Regions from separate parts of the Primorskyibacter flagellatus genome, predicted to be linked through region 1. Evidence: riboswitches for the same ligand, from Rfam matches in the RefSeq annotation. Region 1 holds a riboswitch; each other region holds the start of a gene.

What was found. Region 1 has a riboswitch for thiamine pyrophosphate ahead of thiM (hydroxyethylthiazole kinase). Riboswitches for the same ligand answer to the same signal wherever they lie in the genome.
Region 2: another riboswitch for thiamine pyrophosphate. It lies ahead of ACN0WV_RS04485 (thiamine ABC transporter substrate-binding protein); the one in region 1 lies ahead of thiM (hydroxyethylthiazole kinase).
Region 3: another riboswitch for thiamine pyrophosphate. It lies ahead of ACN0WV_RS06385 (bifunctional hydroxymethylpyrimidine kinase/phosphomethylpyrimidine kinase); the one in region 1 lies ahead of thiM (hydroxyethylthiazole kinase).

What each region holds. Positions count from the first base shown of each region.
Region 1 covers NZ_JBLWVF010000008.1:155,008-162,974, forward strand. Annotated here, with positions in the region: gene ACN0WV_RS11230 (S-(hydroxymethyl)glutathione dehydrogenase/class III alcohol dehydrogenase) at 1-10, shown strand, start outside; gene fghA (S-formylglutathione hydrolase) at 17-850, shown strand; gene ACN0WV_RS11240 (c-type cytochrome) at 865-1,287, shown strand; gene ACN0WV_RS11245 (methanol/ethanol family PQQ-dependent dehydrogenase) at 1,407-3,209, shown strand; gene ACN0WV_RS11250 (c-type cytochrome, methanol metabolism-related) at 3,295-3,831, shown strand; gene ACN0WV_RS11255 (substrate-binding domain-containing protein) at 3,815-4,660, shown strand; gene ACN0WV_RS11260 (PQQ-dependent catabolism-associated CXXCW motif protein) at 4,657-5,205, shown strand; TPP riboswitch at 5,309-5,397, shown strand; gene thiM (hydroxyethylthiazole kinase) at 5,446-6,222, shown strand; gene thiE (thiamine phosphate synthase) at 6,219-6,854, shown strand; gene thiD (bifunctional hydroxymethylpyrimidine kinase/phosphomethylpyrimidine kinase) at 6,851-7,657, shown strand; gene tenA (thiaminase II) at 7,695-7,967, shown strand, end outside.
Region 2 covers NZ_JBLWVF010000002.1:262,537-270,503, forward strand. Annotated here, with positions in the region: gene ACN0WV_RS04475 (AEC family transporter) at 1-386, opposite strand, end outside; gene aroC (chorismate synthase) at 379-1,503, opposite strand; TPP riboswitch at 1,596-1,695, shown strand; gene ACN0WV_RS04485 (thiamine ABC transporter substrate-binding protein) at 1,735-2,718, shown strand; gene ACN0WV_RS04490 (thiamine/thiamine pyrophosphate ABC transporter permease ThiP) at 2,694-4,211, shown strand; gene ACN0WV_RS04495 (thiamine ABC transporter ATP-binding protein) at 4,198-4,893, shown strand; gene ACN0WV_RS04500 (cytochrome c1) at 5,021-5,818, opposite strand; gene petB (cytochrome b) at 5,836-7,164, opposite strand; gene petA (ubiquinol-cytochrome c reductase iron-sulfur subunit) at 7,175-7,744, opposite strand.
Region 3 covers NZ_JBLWVF010000004.1:8,099-16,065, forward strand. Annotated here, with positions in the region: gene ACN0WV_RS06370 (SH3 domain-containing protein) at 1-426, shown strand, start outside; gene ACN0WV_RS06375 (SH3 domain-containing protein) at 634-1,359, opposite strand; gene ACN0WV_RS06380 (hypothetical protein) at 1,451-2,431, opposite strand; TPP riboswitch at 2,846-2,946, shown strand; gene ACN0WV_RS06385 (bifunctional hydroxymethylpyrimidine kinase/phosphomethylpyrimidine kinase) at 2,992-3,375, shown strand; gene ACN0WV_RS06390 (FAD-dependent oxidoreductase) at 3,372-4,349, shown strand; gene thiS (sulfur carrier protein ThiS) at 4,333-4,527, shown strand; gene ACN0WV_RS06400 (thiazole synthase) at 4,529-5,299, shown strand; gene ACN0WV_RS06405 (thiamine phosphate synthase) at 5,296-5,892, shown strand; gene ACN0WV_RS06410 (HesA/MoeB/ThiF family protein) at 5,889-6,872, shown strand; gene ACN0WV_RS06415 (ABC transporter substrate-binding protein) at 6,869-7,804, shown strand; gene ACN0WV_RS06420 (hypothetical protein) at 7,801-7,967, shown strand, end outside.

The sequences.
Region 1 (7,967 bases):
GGAGTTCTGATCCGGTATGGAAACCCTTTCTGAAAATCGTAGCTTCGAAGGCGTTCAGGGCGTTTACAAACACGCCTCGACCGCCTGCGGATGCGACATGACCTTCGCGGTCTATCTGCCGCCTCAGGCAAAGACCGGAAAGGTGCCGGTTCTGTGGTATCTGTCGGGTCTGACCTGCACGCATGAAAACGCGATGGTGAAAGCCGGGCTTCAGGAACATGCGGCCGAACACGGTCTTGCGCTCGTCTTTCCCGACACCTCGCCGCGCGGCGACGACGTGGCGGATGACGATGCCTATGATCTGGGGCAGGGTGCCGGGTTTTACGTCAATGCGACGCGCAACCCCTGGCGTCCGCATTTCCAGATGTATGACTACATCACCAGCGAATTGCGTGATCTGGTGCTGGCGAATTTCGCCATCCTCGACCGGCACGGGATAACCGGGCATTCGATGGGCGGGCACGGCGCGTTGACCATCGCGATGCGCAATCCTGATATGTACGATTCACTGTCCGCTTTCGCGCCGATTGCGAACCCCACCCAAAGCGATTGGGGTCGAAAGCAGCTAAGCGCCTATCTTGGAGATGACGAATCAAGCTGGTGCCAGCACGACTCCGTGCTACTTATGGACGACAAGGGATGGAAAGGCGACCTGCTGATCGATCAAGGTGGATCTGACCAGTTTCTGGACCTGCTCAAGCCGGAAACACTTGCCGAGGCCATGATGCGCAATCGGCAGCCAGGGGTGTTCCGGATGCAGGAAGGCTACGACCATTCGTATTTCTTTGTGAACTCCTTCGCAGGCGATCACATTGCCTGGCACGCAGATCGTTTGCTTCAAGACCAGTAAGATAGAGGCTTAAAATGTTCAAAACAGTAATCTGCACAGCTTTTGCGGCACTTCTTCCGCTTGCCGTCATGGCCGAAAGCCACTCGATGGCAGGTGATGCGGAAAAAGGCGAAAAAGTGTTCCGCAAATGCCAAGCTTGTCACGATGTGGGCGAGGACGCCAAAAGCAAGGTTGGGCCGGTCCTGAACAACATCATGGGGCGGCAGATCGCCAGTGTGGAAGACTTCAAATACTCCAAGGTTCTGGCGGAAATGGGCGAAGCCGGGGATGTCTGGACGCCCGAAGCACTGGCTGCCTTTCTGGAAAAACCGCGCGATTTCGCCAAGGGCACGAAGATGTCCTTTGCCGGGCTTCGTAAAGAAGAGGACCGCGCAGATGTGATTGCGTTTCTCGCGAGCCATTCTGACGAAACTGAGGCGACTGACGAAGGTTCGTGACATAAGAAATGTCTGCCCCGCCGGGAGGAGAGAGCTGGCGGGGCAGTACATAGCGGCAGATGGGCTATGCCCCGTTTTGCCATGAGGCGGCGAAAGCCGTGTATTTCGGGAGGACTGAAATGAAGACCCTTAGAATGTTAACCTCGGGCATCGCCCTTTGCTGCGCCAGTATGGCGATGGCGAATGACGATCTCATGACGCTGATGGACAACCCGGCACAATGGGCGATCCAGACGGGCGATTACAAAAACCAGAGATATTCCAAACTCGATCAGATCAACGCCGAAAACGTCGGCGACCTTCAGGTTGCATGGACATTCTCCACCGGCGTGCTGCGGGGCCACGAAGGCTCGCCGCTGGTGATCGACAACATGATGTATGTTCACACGCCGTTCCCGAACATCGTCTATGCGCTTGATCTGGCACAGGACGGCAAGATCGTCTGGAAATACGAACCAAAGCAGGACCCGGATGTCATCCCGGTGATGTGCTGCGATACCGTGAACCGCGGTGTTGCCTACGCCAATGGCAAGATCTTCCTTCATCAGGCCGACACGAAAGTGGTCGCGCTGGACGCCATGAGCGGCGAGGTGAAGTGGGAAGCACAGAACGGCGACGCGTCGATAGGCGAGACAAACACCGCGACGGTTCTTCCGGTGAAGGACAAGATCATTGTCGGTATCTCGGGCGGTGAATTCGGTGTTCAGGGCCATGTCACGGCCTACAACATGGAAACCGGCGAACTTGAGTGGCGCGCCTATTCTGTCGGCACCGACGATCAACTGTTGGTGGACCCGGAAAAGACAACCCATCTGGGCAAGCCGATCGGCGTGGACAGCTCCATCAAGACCTGGGAAGGCGATCAGTGGAAGATCGGCGGCGCCACGACGTGGGGATGGTATTCCTACGACGAGGAGCTTGACCTCTTCTATTACGGCTCTGCCAACCCTTCGACCTGGAACCCTGCGCAACGCCCGGGCGACAACCGTTGGTCGATGACCATCATGGCGCGTGACCCCGATGACGGCATGGCCAAGTGGTTCTACCAGATGACCCCGCATGACGAGTGGGATTATGACGGCGTCAATGAAATGATCCTTACAGAGCAGGAAATTGATGGTGAAGAACGCAAGCTGCTGACGCATTTCGACCGGAACGGTCTGGGATATACCCTGGATCGCGAAACCGGCGAATTGCTGGTGGCGGAAAAGTTCGATCCGGCTGTGAACTGGACGACCGGTGTCGATATGGACCCCGAATCCGAGACATACGGTCGTCCGGCCGTTGTCGCGCAGTACTCGACCGAGCAGAATGGCGAAGACGTCAACTCCACCGGTATTTGCCCGGCGGCGCTTGGGTCCAAGGACCAACAGCCTGCGGCCTATTCGCCGAAAACAGAGCTGATGTATGTCCCGACCAACCACGTCTGCATGGACTACGAACCGTTCCGCGTGGCCTACACCGCCGGTCAGCCCTATGTCGGCGCGACGCTGGCGATGTATCCGGCTCCCGACAGCCATGGCGGCATGGGTAACTTCATCGCCTGGGACAACACGGTGGGTGAGATCAAGTGGTCCATCCCCGAGCAGTTCTCGGTCTGGTCCGGTGCTTTGGCGACTGCCGGCGACGTGGTCTTCTATGGGACGCTTGAGGGATACCTGAAGGCGGTCGATGCGACGACGGGCGACGAACTATACCGCTTCAAGACCCCTTCGGGTATCATCGGTAACGTGATGACCTACGAGTTTGAAGGTAAGCAGTATATCGGCATCTTGTCTGGTATTGGCGGCTGGGCCGGGATCGGTCTTGCGGCTGGTCTGACGAACCCGAATGACGGTCTGGGTGCCGTGGGTGGCTATGCCGCCCTCAGCGACTACACCGCGTTGGGTGGTCAGCTGACCGTGTTCGCACTGCCGGATTAAGGCTCGATAACGCTTCAAAAGCTGGGTCCGGCGCATCCGTGTGCCGGACCTCCCCTAACGACTGTCCGAAAGGTGAACAGCCATGATGCGCACTGCATCCCGATTTTTCTTTGCCGCCGCCGTATCGACGCTGCTTCCCCTTGCAGCCTTTGCCCAAAGCTCGAGCGATCAGCCGGTAAAGCCCGAAGAACACGCTGATGAAGTCGCTGTCGCCTATGAGGACGATGGCATGTACTTCACCGAAGATGATATTCCTACCTACAAGGTGGCCGAGGATGGGACCGTCGATTGGATGACCTTCTCGGGTTTCCGTCGCTATCATTCAGAATGTCATGTCTGTCATGGTCCGGATGGCGAAGGGTCCACCTATGCACCGAAGATCAAGAATTCCGCCGTGCATCTGGACTATTACGATTTTTATGATGTCGTGGTGAATGGTCGTCAGAATGGCAACTCGGTCATGCCGCACTTTGGCGACAACCCGAACGTGATGTGCTATCTCAATGACATCTATGTTTACCTCAAAGCCCGTGGCATGGATGCGGTGCCGCGTGGTCGCCCGGCCAAGAAAGAAGCCAAGTCCGATCTGATCCGCGAGATGGAAAATGATTGCATGGGCTGATACGATGCGCCTTGTCGCGTCAGGGTTTTTGGGATTGTTGCTTTGCGCCGGTGTGGCGCAGGCGCAGACCTCTGATCTTGTCTCGACGCACGCATTGAGGGTTTGCGCAGATCCAGCCAATGCCCCGATGTCCATGCAAGACGGATCTGGCTATGAAAACGCGCTGGCAGAGCTGGTCGGCGAAAAGCTGGCTCTGCCCGTTCAATATACCTGGTATCCGATGGCGACCGGCTTTGTCCGCAACACGCTTAAGATCAAGAAATGCGACGTGATCATTGGTTATGCGCAGGGCCATGAGCTTGTGCTGAACACCAATCATTATCTGACATCGACATATGTGCTGATCGTTCCGAAGGACGGCCCGTTGACCGACGTCACCGTGCTGTCGGATGAACGCTTGCAGGGGTTGAAGATCGGGATCATCGCCGGAAGCCCGCCTGCTACCCATATGGCGCGCAACGGCTTGATAGGGAAGGCAAAGGCCTACCATCTGTTTGTTGACAGACGGTACGAAAGCCCTTCAGAGGACATGCTGGCCGACCTTGAAAGCGGAGAGATCGACGCCGCCATCATTTGGGGGCCGATCGGAGGTCCTTTGGTCAAACAATCCCATCCGGGTATGAAAGCCATTCCGCTGATCAAGGAAACCCTGCCGCCCAAACTTTACTACCGGATCACGATGGGCGTCCGACAGGGTGAAAAAGTTTGGCAGCGCAAGCTGAACTCGCTCATTCGACGCAATCAGGATGAAATCAACGCTCTGCTTGCTGATGCGGGCGTGCCGTTGGTCTCGGACCTTGGGGATACGGTTCTGGATCTGTCCCAATGATCCGGATGCTGGCGATCCTGCTTTTTGTGGGACTGCCAGTCAGTGTGGTGGCTGAAGACGAACCCGCGGATTACCGGATGGACCGCTACCGGGGGCCGGTCCCGTCTACCCTGTCGGGTGGCACGGTCGTCGGGCCGGAGGCGGCACATGACCTGTGGCAAGCGGGCCAGACCGCATTCATTGATGTTCTGCCGCAAGCCCCGAAACCCGCCAACCTGCCCGAAGGCACGATCTGGCGCGACAAACCGCGAGACTCCATCCCCGGCGCGATCTGGCTGCCCAATGTCGGCTACGGTGCCATTGCGGACGTCACAGAAGGGTATTTCCGACGCGGTTTGGCCAATGTCACGAAAAATGACAGCACGCATCCCGTCCTCTTCTTCTGCCTTGCAGATTGCTGGATGAGCTGGAACGCCGCCAAACGCGCAATCGAATGGGGGTATAGCAATGTCTACTGGCTGCCCGAAGGGACTGATGGATGGCAGTTCTGGGACTATCCGCTGGAACGGATCACTCCGGAAGAACCGCAGCCCGGCGTTGAATAATCAGACCGCCCTGAACCATAGAAAAGTTGAAAGCCCCGGTACAGTGATGTCCGGGCCAGAGTGTCCCATGGCGATTGACGCCGTATCAAGGCTTGCCTAATGTCTCTTTAGCCGGGGGCGCTGCCAAGCTGAGACGTACCCTTTGAACCTGAACCAGATAATGCTGGCGGAGGGAGGTCACAGTCGCTTTATATTTGCTGACAAAGTGCTCTTTTTCGCCAGAACCTGAAAGAGCCGCAATTGACTGTCACAGATATTCTGACTCCGCTTCGCGCGCAAAGCCCGCTTGTACACTGCATCACCAACTACGTGGCGATGAACATCGCCGCCAACGTTGTATTGGCTGCCGGCGCGTCGCCTGCCATGCTTCATGCCGTTGAAGAAATCACGGATTTCACGCCGATTTCCGGGGCGTTGACAATTAACATCGGAACATTGTCTGCCCCTTGGGTCGTGGGCATGATATCCGCAGCCGAGACGGCAAACACCCACAATATTCCGTGGGTCTTCGACCCGGTTGCGCATTTCGTCAGCAACTACCGCAAAGGGGTCGCGCAGGACATTCTGTCCTTGCGTCCGACGATCCTGCGGGGAAACGCCTCAGAGATCCTTGCCCTCGCTGGAGAGGCGGGATCCGGCAAGGGGGCCGACAGCGGCGATGCTGTCGAAGCGGCTGAAGCTGTGGGTGTAGCATTGGCACGGAAATTCGGCTCTGTTGTCGCGATCACCGGTCCTGTGGATCTTGTCACCGACGGCACGCGGACGGCACGGGTCGCAGGCGGGTCGGAGATCATGCCGCAGGTGACCGCTTTGGGCTGTTCGCTGACAGCATTGATGGGGGCGTACGCAGCCGTCGGACCGGCGTTTGACGCGGCCTTGGGCGCGTTGGCACATTTTAAAGTGGCCGGCGGCATGGCGGCCAGGCAGGCAAGTGGCCCCGGCAGCTTCCAAGTGCATTTCCTCGACGCGTTGGCGGCGGTACAGCCCGACGAACTGCACGAAGCGGTTGTCGCATGACGGCCCTGCGCAAAAGCCTGCGGCTTTACCTTGTCACCGATCCGCAGCTTTGCGCCTCGCGTGGGGTTATCGATACGGTGCGTTGCGCGGTATCGGGCGGTGTCAGCATGGTGCAGTTGCGTGACAAGTCCGCACAAACACACGAACGGGTAGAGCTGGCACGCGCGATCAAAAAGGCTCTTTCGGGCAGCGGCGTGCCTTTGGTGATCAACGATGACGTGGATGCCGCCGTCGCTGCCGATGTAGACGGGGCGCATATCGGACAGGGAGATCTGACGCCCGCGCAGGCCCGCGCGCGGCTTGGCCCGGACAAGATTCTGGGGCTGTCCTGCGAGACGGTGCAGACGGTGCAGGCGGCTGATCCCTCCATAGTCGACTATCTTGGTCTTGGCCCGGTTTTCGGCACGGCGACCAAAATCGACCATGCCGCACCTATCGGGTTTGATGGGTTGGCGCGTCTTGTCGCGCTCTCGTCGCTTCCTGCCGTCGCCATAGGTGGGCTGAAAGCGGAACACGCAAGTGCCGTGCTGAAAAGCGGTGCTGATGGTCTGGCTGTCGTGTCCGCCATTTGTGGGCAGCCCGATGTCGCGGCAGCGGCGCGTGCCTTTAGCTTTCAGGAGGGCCGGGCATGATCGCAAACGTGCTTAGCATTGCCGGGTCGGATCCATCAGGGGGCGCGGGCATACAGGCAGATATCAAGGCGATTTCGGCCAATGGGGCCTACGCCATGGCTGCGATCACGGCACTCACGGCGCAAAATACGCAAGGCGTCAGTGATATTCATCTGGTGCCGTCCGATTTCGTTCAAGCGCAGATCAAAGCGGTGTTCGAGGACATCAGAGTGGATGCGGTTAAAATTGGCATGATTGCCAATGCCGACATTGCCGCCGCTGTCGCCGAGGTGCTGCGAGACTGTACTGCTCCAATTGTGCTGGACCCCGTGATGATCGCCAAGGGCGGCGCACCCTTGTTACAGCCCGATGCTGTATCTGTGCTGCGGGCGCAGCTTTTACCACTGGCCAGGCTTCTGACGCCCAATCTGCCCGAAGCTGCGCATCTTCTGGGTGCTTCGATCGCTGCAGATCGGACCGCCATGCAAGAACAAGGCCGCGCGCTTATCGCCAAGGGGCCAGCTGCCGTCCTGATGAAGGGCGGGCATCTGGAGGCACCGGAAAGCCCGGACTGCCTTGTCACGCGGGATGGTGTGACCTGGTTTGAAGGGCAACGAACCAAGACCCGCAATACCCATGGCACGGGGTGTACACTGTCTGCCGCCCTGGCGGCACAGCTCGCGCAGGGATTGGACCTGCGCGACGCCGTCACCGCCGCCAAGGCTTATGTCGCGTCCGCTCTTGCCCATGCCGATGACCTGACGGTCGGAACGGGCCACGGCCCAACCCATCACTTTGCAAAATTCAAAGGACTGCACCCATGAGAACACTGTCAGACACCACCATCGACGTGACGGTCTAATGAGTGGATCGGAACATGGTCGCACCGTTGCCCTGTTGCGGGACGGATGCGCGGATGATTGGCGTAGCTATACGCATCACCCTTTTGTCGAAGGCCTGCGCGACGGCACGTTGCCTCGCGCGGCTTTCCTGCATTACCTGATACAGGACTACGTCTTTCTTGTGCATTTTTCGCGCGCCTGGTCCCTAGGGGTGGTCAAGGCCGAAACATTGGAAGAGATGAAAGTCTGCGCTGGTTCAGTCAATGGGTTCGTCAATCACGAAATGGCCCTG
Region 2 (7,967 bases), on a different contig from region 1:
TTCATCGCCAGGATCAGTCCCGCGAGATCCGGAAAAACCAGCAGCATCATCGGAAAGCCGATATAGGCAGAGTTGGGACAGGCAGAGCCCATCACGGCAATCGCCCGGCGGGCAGGTCCGGTGCCTTGCAGCGTTACGAGGATGTAGACAATTGCAATCGTCGCCAGCCCGCCAAGCGCGAAAACCGCGATGTATGACGGCACGATGACCTCGGCGATCTTGCGCGTCGCCACGGCGTTGAACAGCAGCGCGGGCAGGGCGATCATCAGGACATACTGCCCCAGAACCCGCATGTCCGACGGTTTGAAAACCCGAGCCCTGACGCAGCCATAGCCCAGTGCCACCAACGCAAAGATCGGGAAGGTGATCGCAAAGATGTCAGCCAAGCGTTGGGCCGACCTTGCCGCGCGTCTCGCCGACTTCGCCGCCGATCTGGCCTCGGTGTAACAGGATGTGGTCGAGGATCACGCAGGCCATCATCGCCTCGCCCACCGGTACGGCGCGGATACCCACGCATGGATCGTGCCGACCCTTGGTGATGATCTCTGCTGCTTCGCCCGATTTGGTGATTGTCTGGCGGGTTTTGAGGATGGAAGAGGTCGGCTTGACCGCGAAGCGCACCACGACATCCTGCCCGGTCGATATGCCCCCCAGAATGCCGCCCGCATGGTTGGACGAAAACACCGGCTTGCCGTCATTGCCCATGAAGATCTCGTCGGCATTTTCTTCACCGGTCAGCATCGCGGCAGCCATGCCTTCGCCGATCTCCACGCCTTTGACCGCATTGATGCTCATCATTGCGGCGGCCAAATCGGTGTCCAGCTTGGCATAGACCGGCGCGCCCAGACCGGCGGGGACGCCCTGCGCCACGACCTCGATCATCGCGCCCACGGAATTGCCGGATTTGCGCAACCCGTTCAGATAGTCGGCCCATGTTTCAGCCGTCTCTGCCGAGGGCACCCAGAAAGGGTTCTGGTCAATCTGCGACATGTCCCGCTCGCCCGTGATCGTATGCGGCCCGATCTGCACCATGTAGCCGGTGATCTTCACGCTGGGCGCAAGCGCGTCGATAACGGCGCGCGCAATGCCGCCCGCCGCCACCCGCGCCGCCGTTTCGCGCGCCGAAGACCGACCCCCGCCGCGATAGTCGCGAATGCCGTATTTCTGCCAATAGGTGATGTCGGCATGACCTGGGCGGAACTTTTCGACGATGTCGCCGTAATCCTTGCTGCGCTGATCGGTGTTTTCGATCATCAGCTGGATCGGCGTTCCCGTTGTCTGGCCCTCGAACACGCCGGACAGGATGCGTACCTGATCGGGCTCCTGCCGCTGGGTGGTGAATTTGTTCTGGCCCGGTTTGCGCTTGTCCAGCCAGTGTTGAAGCATCGCCTCGTCCACCTTTACCCCCGGCGGGCAGCCATCCACCGTGGCACCAAGTGCAGGCCCGTGGCTTTCGCCCCAGGTGGTGACGCGGAAAAGTTGGCCAAACGAATTCATGCTCATGGGACGGGCTCCTTTGGGCGTTGGTGTTAGGCCAGAGCCGCCGGACCCTCAAGGGATTTCGCTTGAAACCGGGGCATCGCAGCCTTACCAATTGCTGAGCCTCGGGGTGCCTGCAAAGGCTGAGATGCATGACGCGAACCCGTTGAACCTGACCCGGTTAACACCGGCGGAGGGAAGGTATCGGACACACGCTCCTTATCTTGCCCATCTGCCGCAATAAGGAGGATGCCGATGAAAAAGGCCCTGACATTTGCTGCGGGAATGATGATTGCCGGCACGGCAGGCGCACAGACGCCCGTGCTGACGGTCTATGCTCCGGATTACTTCACATCCGAATGGGGCCCCGGCCCGTCGATCGAGGCGGGATTCGAGGCGCTCTGCGGCTGTGATCTGCAATACAAGCCCGGCGACCTGCTGCCACGCATCATGTTGGAAGGCGACAAGACCCGCGCCGATGTGGTGATCGGGCTGAACACCGACGTGACGGCCAAGGCACGCGAAAGTGGGCTGTTCGGACCGCATGGGCAGGATCTTTCGTCCCTGACGCTGCCAATTGAGTGGACGGACGAAACCTTCCTGCCGTTCAACTACAGCCAGACGGCCTTTGTCTACGACAAGACGCGCGTGGACACCGCGCCCGACAGTTTCGAGGCGCTTCTTGCCGCGCCGGATGATCTGAAGATCGTGATTCAGGATCCGCGCAGCTCGATCTCTGGTCTGGCATTGGTGCTGTGGGTCAAGGCGATCTACGGCGACAAGGCGGAAAGCGTGTGGGAGCAGCTTGCGCCGAAGATCCTGACCGTCACCAAGGGCTGGTCGGAAAGCTACGGCCTGTTCACCGATGGCGAGGCCGACATGGTGCTCAGCTACACGACCTCGCCAGCCTATCACATCATCGCGGAAGATGACGACAGCAAGGTCGCCGCGATCTTTCCCGAAGGCCACTATTTCATGGTCGAACTGGTTGGCAAAATCGCGGCCACCGATCAGCCGGAGCTGGCCGATCAGTTCATGGAATACGTCCTCAGCGAAGAGTTCCAGCGCATGATCCCGACCGGCAACTGGTCGCTGCCCGCCGCCTTGCCAAGGTCCGAGTGGCCCGAAGGGTTCGACACGCTGCCGCTGCCGGAAAAGACGCTGTTCTTTGACGAGGCGGAAGCCGCCACAGTGCAGAAAGAAGCGGTCGAGGAATGGCGACGCGCCCTGTCGCGCTGATCGCCGGGGCACTGGTTGCCGGGCTGACGCTCGGGCCAGTGGCGGCGGTGGCGTGGCGCGCAGGCGTCCTGACGGGGCTGGAGCCGGCCGATTGGGCCGCGCTGCGTTTCACGCTGGTGCAGGCGCTTCTGTCGGCAGCGCTAAGCGTGGCCTTCGCGATCCCGGTCGCGCGGGCGCTGGCGCGGCGCGCCTTTCCCGGTCGCGGTTTGCTGATCGCTTTGCTGGGTGCCCCGTTCATCCTGCCGGTGATCGTGGCCATTCTTGGCTTGCTGGCCGTTTTCGGACGGGCGGGGGTGTTGAACCGTGTGCTTGAGGCGTTTGGGCTGCCCGAAGTCTCGATCTACGGGTTGCACGGCGTGGTTCTTGCACATGTCTTCTTCAACCTGCCGCTGGCCACGCGGCTGATCCTGCAAGGGTGGCTGGCGATTCCCGGCGAGCGCTTCCGGCTGGCCGCGACGCTGGGATTCACCTCGCGCGATGTCTTCCGGGTGCTGGAACGGCCGATGCTGACCTCGATTCTGCCCGGTGCCTTCGCGGTGATCTTTGTCATCTGCCTGTCGAGCTTCGCGGTGGCGCTGACGCTGGGCGGGGGGCCGCGTGCGACGACGCTGGAACTGGCGATCTATCAGGCGGTGCGGTTCGATTTCGACCTTGCCCATGCGGCCTCGCTTGCGCTGGTGCAGCTTGGACTGGCACTTGTCGCCGGTCTGGTTGCGCTGCGTCTGTCAGGCACGGGTCTGGGGGCCGAAGGGATGGACCGGGTCGTGCCGCGCTGGGATGCGGGCGGCACGGGCCTGCGGCTTCTGGATACGCTTTGGCTGATGCTGGTGGCGCTGTTTCTTTTGACGCCGCTTGGATTGGTGGCCGCGCGCGGCGCGTTGGGCGTGTTCAGCCTGCCGGAGCCGGTCTGGACGGCAGCGGCGCATTCGCTGGCGGTGGCGCTGGGGTCCACGGCTTTGTGCATCTTCTGGGCCATCCCGCTGGCCACACGGCGCGGAGAGCTGCTGGGCCTTGCGGGCATCGCGCTGTCCCCGCTGGTGCTGGGCACCGGATTGTTCCTGATCCTGCGCGCATTCGTCAATCCGTTCTCGCTGGCCCTGCCGGTGACGGGCGTGGTTAATGCGCTGCTGTCGCTGCCTTTCGTGCTGCGCATCCTGAGGCCCGAGGCAGAGGCGTTGCAGCAGGATTTCAGTCGCCTTGGCGGCGCGCTGGGGTTAAGCCCGCTTGCGTGGCTGCGCTGGGTCTATCTGCCGCGTATGCGCCGCCCATTGGGGTTTTCCGCGGGTCTGTGCGCGGCGCTTTCGATGGGCGACCTGGGCGTGATCGCGCTGTTTGCCGATCCTGACCGCGCAACGCTGCCCTTGCAGATCTACCGTCTGATGGGTGCCTACCGGATGGATCAGGCCTCGGCGGCGGCGGTCCTGCTCTTGGCGCTCAGCCTTGGGCTGTTCTGGATTTTTGACCGAGGAGGCCGCGCAAATGCTGGTTCTTGAAGATCTGGTGATCGGGGCAGGGGCGTTTCGTGTGACAGCGGATCTAACCCTACACTCCGGCGCGTCCGTTGCCATCATCGGGCCGTCGGGCGCAGGGAAATCGACGCTTCTGGATGCGATTGCCGGATTCCGCAGCCCGCTTTCGGGCCGCATTCTTTGGGACGGGCAGGAGATCACCCGCGATGCGCCGGGCAAACGGCCCGTGGGCATGCTGTTTCAGGACAATAACCTTTTTCCGCATCTTACTGTAACGCAGAACCTTGCGCTTGCGCTGCGCCCGGACGGCCGGCTTGCCAGTGCCGACCACGCAGCGATTGCCGCTGCGTTGGACCGTGTGGGGCTGGCAGGGATGGAAAACCGTCGCCCCTCTGGTCTGTCCGGTGGGCAGATCAGTCGCGCGGCGCTGGCGCGGGTGCTGTTGCAGGCGCGGCCCATCATGGCGCTGGATGAACCTTTCGCGGCACTCGGGCCTGCGTTGAAGATCGAGATGCTTGATGTGGTCGCGCAGGTCGCCGCCGAAATCGGGGCGCTTGTGTTGATGGTCAGCCATGATCCACAGGACGCGATGCGCTTTGCCGGACAGACGGTCTTTGTCAATGCAGGGGTGGCGCAGGGGCCGTTTGACACCGACGCCCTGTTTTCCGATCCGCCAAAGGCGCTGCGCGCCTATCTGGGGCGCTAAAACAACCGGGTCGGCAGAAAAATGGCAGGTGGTACACGGCGCAGGCCTGCGACCCCTTACCAGCACCCGAACGTAAAAAGGCCCCGCGTCAGCAGGGCCTTTCAAACTTTTCAATCCGGAGACGGCTTTAGGCTTCGGGCTTGTGCTTGCCCTTGAGCGGTGCCCAGATGCGCTTGTTGGTGAGATAGAGCAGCACCGACAGAACGGTCAGAAACAGAACGGCAACAAAGCCTGCCTGCTTGCGCGCCATCATTTTCGGCTCTGCCGTCCACATCAGAAAGGCCGCGACGTCCTGCGACATGTGATGAACGGTGTTGTCGTGGCCGTCGTCAAATTCGACAATCTCGTCCGACAGCGGTGGGGCCATCGAAATCCAGCCGCCGGGAAAGGCGGTGTTTTCGTAAAATATTGTGCCCGCTTCTTCCTTCTCTTCGCCAGTATAACCGTCAAGCAGCGACGCGATGTATTCTGCGCCGCCGATGCCACGGAAGAACTGGTTGATGCCAGAACCATAAGGCCCGTGGAAACCGGCGCGCCCCTTGGCCATCAGCGACAGGTCCGGCGCACCGGCTGCCGTATTGGCTGGGAATTTGTCAACCGGGCCCGCGGGGCGGTAATCGTCCAGCTCGGGGTCGAAAACTTCGAAGTTTGCCGCAGCGTAGGCGCGGACCTGCTCTTCAGAAAAGCCGGGTCCACCCTCGTCACCGAGGGTCCGCAGCGGGACGAATTTCAGCCCGTGGCAGGCCGAACAGACCTCGGTATAGACCTTGAGGCCACGCTGAAGCTGGTTCTGGTCATAGCTGCCGAAGGGCCCCTCGAACGAGAAGGCGAAGTCTTCGACATGGCCCTCGGCACCGGCAGCAAAGGCGCTGCCGGAGGTAAGGCCCAGGACCGTGACAGCCGCGATGGTGAGTTTCTTGAACATGCCTGTCAGTCCCCTGTTCATTCCGCCGGCGCCGTGTCGGACGGCTTGGCGTAGTGGGCGTTGAAGTCTTCCTCGATCGTCGCGGGCTGGGCACGCGGCTTTTCGATCACGCCAAGCAGTGGCAGGATGACAAGGAAATAGCCGAACCAATAGGCCGATGCGATCAGCGAGAACGACGCGTAGGGTTCTTCCGCGGGCATCGCGCCCAGCCACATCAGCGCGAAGAAGTCGATGACCAGCAGGACGAACCACCACTTGAACATCGGCCGGTAGCGACCGGACCGCACCGAGGATGTGTCAAGCCAGGGTGCCAGCGCCATGACGGCAATCGCACCGAACATCGCCAGAACACCGAAGAACTTCGCGTCAATCAGGCCGCCGGTGACGAACGAGGCGATCTGCACGACCCAAACTTCGGAGGTGAACGCACGCAGGATCGCGTAGAACGGCAGGAAGTACCATTCCGGAACGATATGCGCGGGCGTTACCAACGGGTTGGCTTCGATGTAGTTGTCCGGGTGACCAAGATAGTTCGGCATGAACCCGACAATGGCAAAGAAGATCACCATGATCACGGCCAGCGCGAACAGGTCCTTCATCACGAAATAGGGCCAGAACGGAACCGTGTCCTTTTCCGCCTCGGCCTTCGATGCGCGGCGTACCTCGACCCCGGTGGGGTTGTTGTTGCCGGTCGAGTGGAAAGCCCAGATATGCACCGCCACCAGCGCCGCGATCACGAAGGGCAGCAGGTAGTGCAGCGAGAAGAAGCGGTTCAGCGTTGCGTTGTCCACCGCCGGTCCGCCCAGAAGCCATGTCTGGATCGGCTCACCGATGAATGGGATCGCGCCAAACAGGCCGGTGATAACCGTCGCACCCCAGAAAGACATCTGGCCCCAGGGCAGAACGTAGCCCATGAACGCCGTGCCCATCATGCACAGGTAGATCAGCATGCCGATGATCCAGGTGATCTCACGCGGGGATTTGTAGGACCCGTAATACAGACCCCGGAAAATATGCGCATAGACCGCCACAAAGAACAGCGACGCGCCATTGGCGTGCAGGTAGCGCAGCATATAGCCGCCATTGACGTCTCGCATGATATGCTCGACCGAGGCAAAGGCCATGTCGACATGCGGTGTGTAATGCATTGCCAAAACGATGCCGGTGGCGATCTGCAACACAAGGCAGAACGTCAGAACGATGCCCCAGATCCACATCCAGTTCAGGTTCTTGGGTGTGGGGATCATCAGCGTGTCATAGAGCAAGCCAACGATGGGAAGCCGTGAGTGAACCCACTTCTCGGCCCCGGTGCGCGGCTCGTAATGGTCGTGAGGAATTCCTGACATGGATCTCTCCTTAACCCAGTTTGATCGTGGTATCGTCGACAAATGCGGCGACCGGGACATGGAGGTTCTGCGGGGCCGGGCCTTTACGAATGCGGCCAGCGCTATCGTAGTGAGAACCGTGACACGGGCAGAACCAGCCGTCGAATTCACCCGAACCGTTGCCGATCGGCACACAGCCCAGATGCGTACAGACACCGATCATGACCAGCCATTTGCCGTCCTCATCAAGGGCGCGGTTCTGGTCTGTCGCGGGTACGGGGGCACCATTGCCCAGATTGGGGTTCTGTGCAGTCCGGTCGATCAGCGTGTCCACGTCAACCGCGCGGGCCTCTTCAATCTCTTTGGCAGTGCGGTGACGGAAGAAGACCGGTTTGCCCAGCCATTTCACCGTCAATTGTGTGCCCTCTTCGACACCGCTGATATCGACTTGTATCGACGCCAGCGCGCGCACGTCGGCGGCAGGGTTCATCTGATTGACCATAGGCCAGACTGCGGCACCAGTGGCAACCGCTCCGGCGCCCGCCGTGGCGTAGTAGAGGAAATCCCTACGGGTGCCTTCGTGATCTTCTGCGTGGGACACGAGGTTAACTCCATTCGTTGGGCCTTGAGTGCGGCCAATACGGGTTCTGGCCGCAGCCAAAGGCCGCAGCGTTTCCGAGGGCGTATTTAACGGGGCTAACTAGGGCCGTCCAGAACACAAAATGGGCGGAAGTCGATTAGCGCGGATGTGTCGCGGTTGAGCCGACGCGAAACAGCCTATATGAATGGGTCAATATTCTCCCTCGGAAGGACAGAGGTCCATA
Region 3 (7,967 bases), on a different contig from region 1:
GACGGCGAGGATACGACCATTCCACCGTTGGACATGATGAAACAAACCGGCGACCCGCTGCTAGATCAGGCACAGGCGCTGGTGCGCGAGTTGTATATCGTTTTTGAAATGGGCGGAGAGCCGGGCGACAATCCGTTCTTTCCACCGACAGCCGCGCGATACTTCTTTGCTGACATGGTGCCTGACCTTTCGGGGCACGGCAGTGACGTGCTCTATGATGCGCAGGACTTTCAGGGGCAGGTGACGCGGATCGCACCCGATGATGAACAACCAATGTTTCGGGGTGTGATCACGATCAATGTCGATTTCACCAATTTCGGACAGCAAGGCCGCGCGGTGTTCAGTTTGCGTGCGGATACATCCCAACCCGGCGCACCGTTCCGGATTTTCCGGGTGGAGCATGGGGATTGGAGCTTTCCACAATGACATTTTTAAAGACCGGATGTGCAGCCAGTGACGCAAAGTCAGATGGTAACCGGGGACGTCCGGAATCTGAACTATGCTATCCGGCAGCATAAGGCCATTTCAGCGGTGTTCCGGATGATAGTCACGCAAAGCCTATAGCGGACCAGGCCCGAACCGGGCGGCTATTGGTAAGTCCGCTGTACAGTGCTTATTCAACAGCTGGATCTGCTAATCCCTCACACAAGAAAAGCTCACGAGATGGGCGGAGACGATCTTGTCTCTTTCCGACTGCACCGGAAAGTTCACATGCACCGATTGTCCCAGTCGGTCGTTATGCGCAATGCTGTGCCTCTCAAACGCGAGAAGGCGTTGTGAACCATGTCCCTTGTCCGTGCGGTAGGAAATCGCCCCGCGACAGGCAATGAAGACGTGGTCACTGCGGTTCGGATCAAACTCTTGCTGCGACAGTCGCACACGAACGCTGGCGACACATTTTCTTATGCCGCTGTTACCGAACAGCGCCGGGCGGCAGTCGAAATCCAGCTTGCTGACCCGCAGCGGCGCACCGGGCCGATGGGTCTGGTTTTGGTGCTCCGGTCTGGTTCGATGGTGACCCCGAAATATCGGGCGTTTTCTTTCGGTGCCAGTCCTTGCACCTTGCCCTAGAAAACGCGCCGCGACCCAACCATCCGCAGCATGCCCGTCAGCGCCTTGAACGAACACTCTCGCCCAGCCGTCGCGACGGTCAAGGATGCTGACAGACGTTCCATAGGGCAGGGCGCGCAGTACGGAAGACCTCGTATCCGGAGCGGTTCGCAGATTCAGCGCGTCGGCCTGAACATGGGCGTAGCTGCCGACCTCTTGCGCAGAGGCTACGCCAGCGCCAAAGCTCAGACATGTCAGTAGCGCGAGCAATGCGAAGAAGGCTCTTCCCGTAATAAATTTGCCTGTCATTTTCGCGCCCCCATTATCTGATCCGACCTTCCGGCGCTTGGCGTTAACTGTGTCCAATCTGGCAAGCTCACAAGTGATCGGGCACATATCCTCATATCGACACCGAAGCAGTCGGCATCTCGTCTGTGTCCAGATCAAGGTATCCTTCAAGGCCCGCGCGCATTTCGGGTGCCAGATCTTCGGGATGCATGATGCGGGTATAGAACAGTGTGAAATAGACAACCTTGATCGCGGTCACGACACGCGCGAACAACGTGTGCAGCAGGACACTGACAGAGACTACAACAAAGACCGGCAGCCAGTTAAAGACGGTGTCCGGACCGATCGGGCCCAGTTGCGGCATGTTGCGAGAAATTTCGGAAAGCGCCCCGGCCGAAAAGGCATCCGGCATACCGCCGCCAAAGAAAAGGCCAAGAGCAACCCCTGCAAGGCCACCGAAGACATAGAGCGGCTTCATCAGCGAGCCGATCACGCCGCCCATAATGTCGATTCCGAACACACCAGCCAGGGTTTCGGGCACATGATCCTTCAATCGTTTCATTTTGATAACCCCGTCGCCCAGGCTCAGCCGGTCGATCGCGAAAGCCGGTAGCAGGAAGTGGTTTACCAGATCCCATACTTCGACGATGCCGCCCAGTAACATCGCCATCAGGCCGCCTTCCTTGTTTTTGCGGCTGGCCACCCAGACGGCGGCCATGTCCAGCAGGCCAAGGGTGCGGACCTGAGAGCCGAGGCCGGTAATTTCGCGTCGTGCTTCACGCCGGGTGGGCGTGCCACCGGTGGCGGTGCCATATGTCAGGCGGCTGAGCGTCAGTTCGGCGCGGTTGTAAAAAAAGAACTTGTAGATTAACATCACAGCCCCTCCGAGCAGGAACCATGTGCTGTTGCCGTTCTCGTAAACAGCAAGAACAAGCCCGGCGAAGAACAGGCCGGTCATCACCACAGCATAGACCCACATGACAATCAGCGGCCCCAACAACGCGCGATTTCGCCCGACAATGGTGAAAGTGTGCCGGACGAGAAAGCCCAGTTGTGCAAAGCGGGCCTTGAGGTCTGGTTTCGTGAAATCCATGGTTTTCTATCCCCTAATTCTGCTGTTCTAGTCGCCCGCCGATGCAGGAACGGGTTCAACGCGCCTTACCGTCACTCAGCCGGCCGACCGTAACGTCGTCTTCGACCCAAGGTTGTCAAAGTCGGGCTGGTTACGCCCCGTCTGTTCGCAGGGGAAAAGGAAAATATCTTAAATTTAAAAGGGCTGCCCATTAGTTGCGGGCTCGATTGTCTCAAATCCCAGAAAGCGTTGCGTCATGGGTGCCGGGCAGGAGAATACGCGGAGCCACACTTGACGGTGAGATTTCTCGCGTCGGCTCTATGAAGTTGCGCGGTGCTGTTGCGCGCCCCTCCGCGCAGGCGGTCGTTCCGGCGTCCGGGGAAATGTCCACCCACGCGCGGCTTGAACCTCGGCACGGCGACTGCTACCTCATAGGCGAATCCGTTGGGGTGTTCCGTGAGGGACTGAGAGGCGCGAGCCAACCCATCGAACCTGATCCGGACAATACCGGCGGAGGGAACGGAGCACGAGCAGGCTGCGGGGCAACCTCCGCCCGCCTTTTCTCCCTCCTCCCGTCGTCGGTGGAGGAAGAAATGACACCACAGGTCATCAAGATCGGCATGCTTTTCTCGCCCGAGATCGTTGCCGTCCCTGCCGAAGCGGACGCTGATTACAGCGGTCCCGTGATGCGCGATCCGGTGCTGGTCGCAAAGTCGGTCGATGCGCTGCTCGCCGCTTCCGGCACCATCGCGTTGGAGCAGTCAAGGGTCACCACCTGGAATACCCATGACACCGGATGCAGCCTATCCTCGGCCATTACCGCCGAACTGGCAAAAGGCGCGCCGTTGGAAGGCCCGGCCGGGCGTGCGCAGGTCTGGCTGCACGGCGCGATCTGCGCGGCTGATGACCGGGCTATTGGCGGCGGCCACGGCCCGGTCCACCATTTTCACGGATACTGGCCATGACGCGGGCCACCGTCATCGGCGCTGGCGTCGCAGGGCTCTGCGTGGCCACCGAACTGGTCGCCCGAGGCTGCGCGGTCACTGTCTTCGATCCTGTGTTGCAGCCCGGACCACACCATTGTTCATGGTGGGCGGGCGGCATGCTTGCGCCATTCTGCGAAGGCGAAACGGCAGAAGAGCCGGTGGTTCGGCTGGGTCAGCAGGCGGCTCGCTGGTGGGAACGGCAGGGCGTGGGTGTCACGCAGCGCGGCACCGTCGTCGTGGCCCTTAATCGCGACCGTCGCGAACTCGACCGTTTCGCCCGCCGCATTGAGGGCCACACCCTGCTTGACGGTTCCGCCCTTGCAGCACTGGAGCCGGACCTCTCAGACCGCTTCGACCGGGCGCTGCACGTCACCGCCGAGGCTCACCTTGACCCGCGCGCCGCCCTGCGCCACCTTCGAACGCGGCTTGAGCGCGACGGTGTCACCTTCATCGCAGAGCCGGGCCGTGCCGATGGCCTGACCTTCGACTGCCGTGGGCACGCGGCGCGTGACGCGCTTCCCGATCTGCGCGGCGTTAAAGGCGAAATGGTTGTGCTGCGTGCGCCCGACATCCGCCTGACCCGCCCGGTTCGTCTGCTCCACCCGCGCTTTCCGCTTTATGTTGTGCCCCGTGCCGATGGTCATTTCATGCTGGGCGCGACACAGATCGAAAGCGACGATCGCCGCCGGCGCGTTCGGTCTGTGCTGGAACTGCTCTCGGCCGCCTACGCGCTGCATCCCGCCTTTGGCGAGGCCGAACTGATCGAGATCGGTGCCGATGCACGTCCGGCCTTTCCCGATAACCTGCCGCGCCTTGTCCGGCGCGGCGAGACGATCCATGTCAATGGCCTGTTCCGGCACGGTTTTCTGCTCGCGCCTGCGCTTGCACGGATGGCGACTGAACTGGCCTTCGACCAAAGCAAACCGGAGTTTTACTATGCAGATCACGGTTAACGGCACCGCAACCGAGGTGCAGGCGCAAACCCTCGCCGGTGCGCTGGACGAACTGGGCTATCGCGACGCCAAGGTCGCCACCGCCGTCAACGAAAGTTTCGTTCCGGCGACGGCGCGCGACGCCCCCCTTTCCCCTGGCGACCGGATCGAGATCGTCGCCCCGCGGCAGGGAGGCTGAGATGCTGCTTTACGGTACCGAGATCAATTCGCGTCTGATGCTGGGTACGGCGCAATACCCGTCGCCGGCGGTTCTGGCCGAGGCCTTCCGCCGCTCCGGTGCCGGTATCGCCACCGTCTCTGTGCGACGTGAGGCGGGCGGCGATCGCGCCGGCGCGGCATTCTGGGATTTGATCCGCGACCTCGGTGTGACACTCCTGCCCAACACCGCAGGCTGCCATTCGGTCCGCGAGGCGGTGACCACGGCGCAGATGGCCCGCGAGCTGTTCGACACGCCCTGGATCAAACTCGAGGTGATCGGCCATGCGGATACCCTTCAGCCCGACCCCTTCGGACTGGTGGAGGCCGCGCGCATTCTGACCGATGAGGGTTTCAAGGTTTTTCCCTATACCACCGAGGACGTGGTTCTTGCCGACCGGCTGCTACAGGCGGGTTGCGAGGTGCTCATGCCATGGGGCGCACCCATCGGCACCGGGCTGGGGCTGACCAACATCTATGGCCTGCGCACCTTGCGCGCCCAGTTTCCCGACGTGCCCATGGTGGTGGATGCGGGCCTCGGTCTGCCGAGCCAGGCCGCCACGGCGATGGAGTTGGGCTATGACGCGGTGCTGCTCAACACCGCCGTCGCCAAAGCGGGCGACCCGGCGAGGATGGCGGAAGGTTTCGCCCGCGCGGTCGAGGCCGGGCGGCTCGCCTACGAGGCCGACCCGATGGAGCCACGCGACATGGCGGCCCCTTCGACCCCCGTCATCGGCAGGGCGTTCCTGACATGAGCCTACACCGCTTTTATCCGATCTTTGACAACGCCGGCTGGCTGCACCGCACGCTTCCGCTGGGCGTGAAGCTGGTGCAGCTTCGTATCAAGGATATGGACTTGGCCGACCTTTGGAACGCCATCACCCAAGCGAAATCGCTCTGCCGCGCGCATTCCGCGTCGCTGGTGATCAACGACCATTGGCAGATCGCCATCGACGCAGGCTGCGAGTGGGTGCATCTCGGGCAGGAAGATCTCGATACTGCGGATCTTCCGGCCATTCGCCGTGCTGGCCTCAGGCTGGGCATCAGCACCCACGACCACGCCGAACTTGACCGCGCCCTGTCAATGTCGCCTGACTATGTTGCACTGGGCCCGGTCTATCCGACGATCCTGAAAAAGATGAAATGGCACCAGCAGGGCCTTGAGCGTGTCACCGAATGGAAGCGCGCCATTGGCGACCTGCCCCTTGTCGCCATCGGCGGCATGCGCGTCGAGCGGGCAGCGGGCGTCTTTGCCGCCGGTGCCGATGTCGTGTCAGTGGTCACCGATATCACCCTCAGTGAGGACCCGGAGGCCCGCGTTAGTGCCTGGATCGAGGCGACGCGATGAGCCGCTATGCCCGCCAGATCGCAGTGCCCGAACTTGGGCCTTTGGGCCACGCCCGTCTGCGCCGGGCGCATGTGCTGGTCATCGGCGCGGGCGGGCTTGCTGCCCCGGTGCTGCAATACCTCGGCGGGGCTGGCGTAGGCCGCATTCGGTTGGTGGATCCGGACCGGGTTGAGGCGACGAACCTGCATCGCCAGACGTTGTTCCGCGAGTCTGATATCGGCGTCGCAAAGTCCAAGGCCGCCGCTGCGGCGATCACCGCGCTCAACCCCGATTGCAGGGTCGAGGCGGTCGTGGCCGCGCTTGATCCTGCCAATGTCGGCGCGCTCTGCGACAGTACCGATCTTGTGCTCGATTGCGCCGACAGCTTCGCGGCAAGTTACATCCTGTCCGACGCCTGCCATGCTGCGGACCGCCCGCTGGCCAGCGCCTCGGTGGTTGGACTCGACGGTTATGCCGGGGCCTTCTGCGGCGGCGCGCCCAGCTTGCGCGCCGTGTTTCCCGACCTGCCGCAAAGGCTCGGCTCATGCGCCGAGGATGGCGTTCTGGGGCCGGTCGTGGGTGTGATCGGCGCGCTTCAGGCGCAGATGGCTCTCGCACTACTCGCAGGGCTCGATCCTTCGCCCCTCGGGCAGCTTGTCACCTTCGACGGGCGCAGCCTTAGATCGGGCAAGTTTCGCTTTGCCGATACGCCCGAACCCGAGCGCGGCCCCCGTTTCCTCGCGCCTTCCGCGATTACTGCCGCTGACTTTCTCGTCGACCTGCGGGCCGAGGACGAGGCCCCCCTGATGCGGCCCTTCGCCCGCCGTCTTCCCGCCACCGCTTTCGGCCCCGGAGGCCCCATTCCCGCCACCGGACAACGCGCCGTGCTCTGTTGTCGCTCGGGCCAGCGCGCATGGACGGCCGCTGAAAGGCTTGGGGCGGTCTGGGACGGAAACATATTTCTCGTCGCCCTCGGCGACCCAACCGGAGACATCCCATGAAACCCATGCTGACAGCCCTCGCCCTTGTTCTGGCGACACCCGCCGCCGCTCAGGACGAGATGACCGTTATGCTCGACTGGTTCGTGAACCCCGATCACGGGCCGATCATCATTGCGCAGGAGATGGGTTATTTCGCTGAAGCAGACCTGGCGGTCGAAGTGATCGCCCCGGCCGACCCTTCCGATCCGCCCAAGATGGCTGCCGCAGGTGCGGTCGACCTTGCAATTTCCTACCAGCCGCAACTGCACCTTCAGGTGGCAGAAGGCATGCCGCTGATCCGCGTCGGCACGCTGGTCGCCACACCGCTCAACTGCCTGCTCGTGCTGGATGACGGACCTGTCGCGCAGATCGCGGATCTCGAAGGCCGCAAGGTGGGTTTCTCTGTCGCCGGCGTCGAGGAGGCGCTGCTTTCGGCCATGCTGGGCGAGGCCGGGCTTGGCACCGGCGATATCGAGTTGGTCAACGTCAACTGGTCGCTGTCGCCCGCGCTGATGTCGGGGCAGGTCGATGCGGTGATCGGGGCTTTTCGCAACTTTGAGCTGAACCAGATGGAGATCGAGGACGTCGCCGGCCGGTGCTTCTACCCCGAGGAACACGGCGTGCCGACCTATGACGAACTGATCTACATCGCCAACCCCCAGACGATGGATGCGGGAATGATCCGGCGTTTCCTCGGGGCAATGGAAAAGGCCACGCAGTACATAGTGAACCACCCGCGGGAGAGCTGGGAGGTGTTCGCGGCCACCTCAACCGAGCTTCAGGACGAACTGAACAAGAAGGCATGGGCCGATACGATCCCGCGCTTTGCGTTGCGTCCCGAGGCACTGGACGCCGGCCGCTACGCGCGGTTCGAGAACTTTCTGCATCAGGCCGGGCTGATCGAGGGCACGCGTCCTGTCACTGCGCTGGCCGTCGACCTGGGGGCAGAATGAGCTACGGCACGGCATTGCGTCTTTGGCACGACGCCGCCGGTACAGCGTGGAACGATCATACCCACCACGCCTTGGCTGGACAGATGGCCGATGGTCCGCTGCGACGCGCGGCATACCTGTTTCTTGTCCATTTCCCTTGTGCCTGGACCCTGGCGGTGACCAA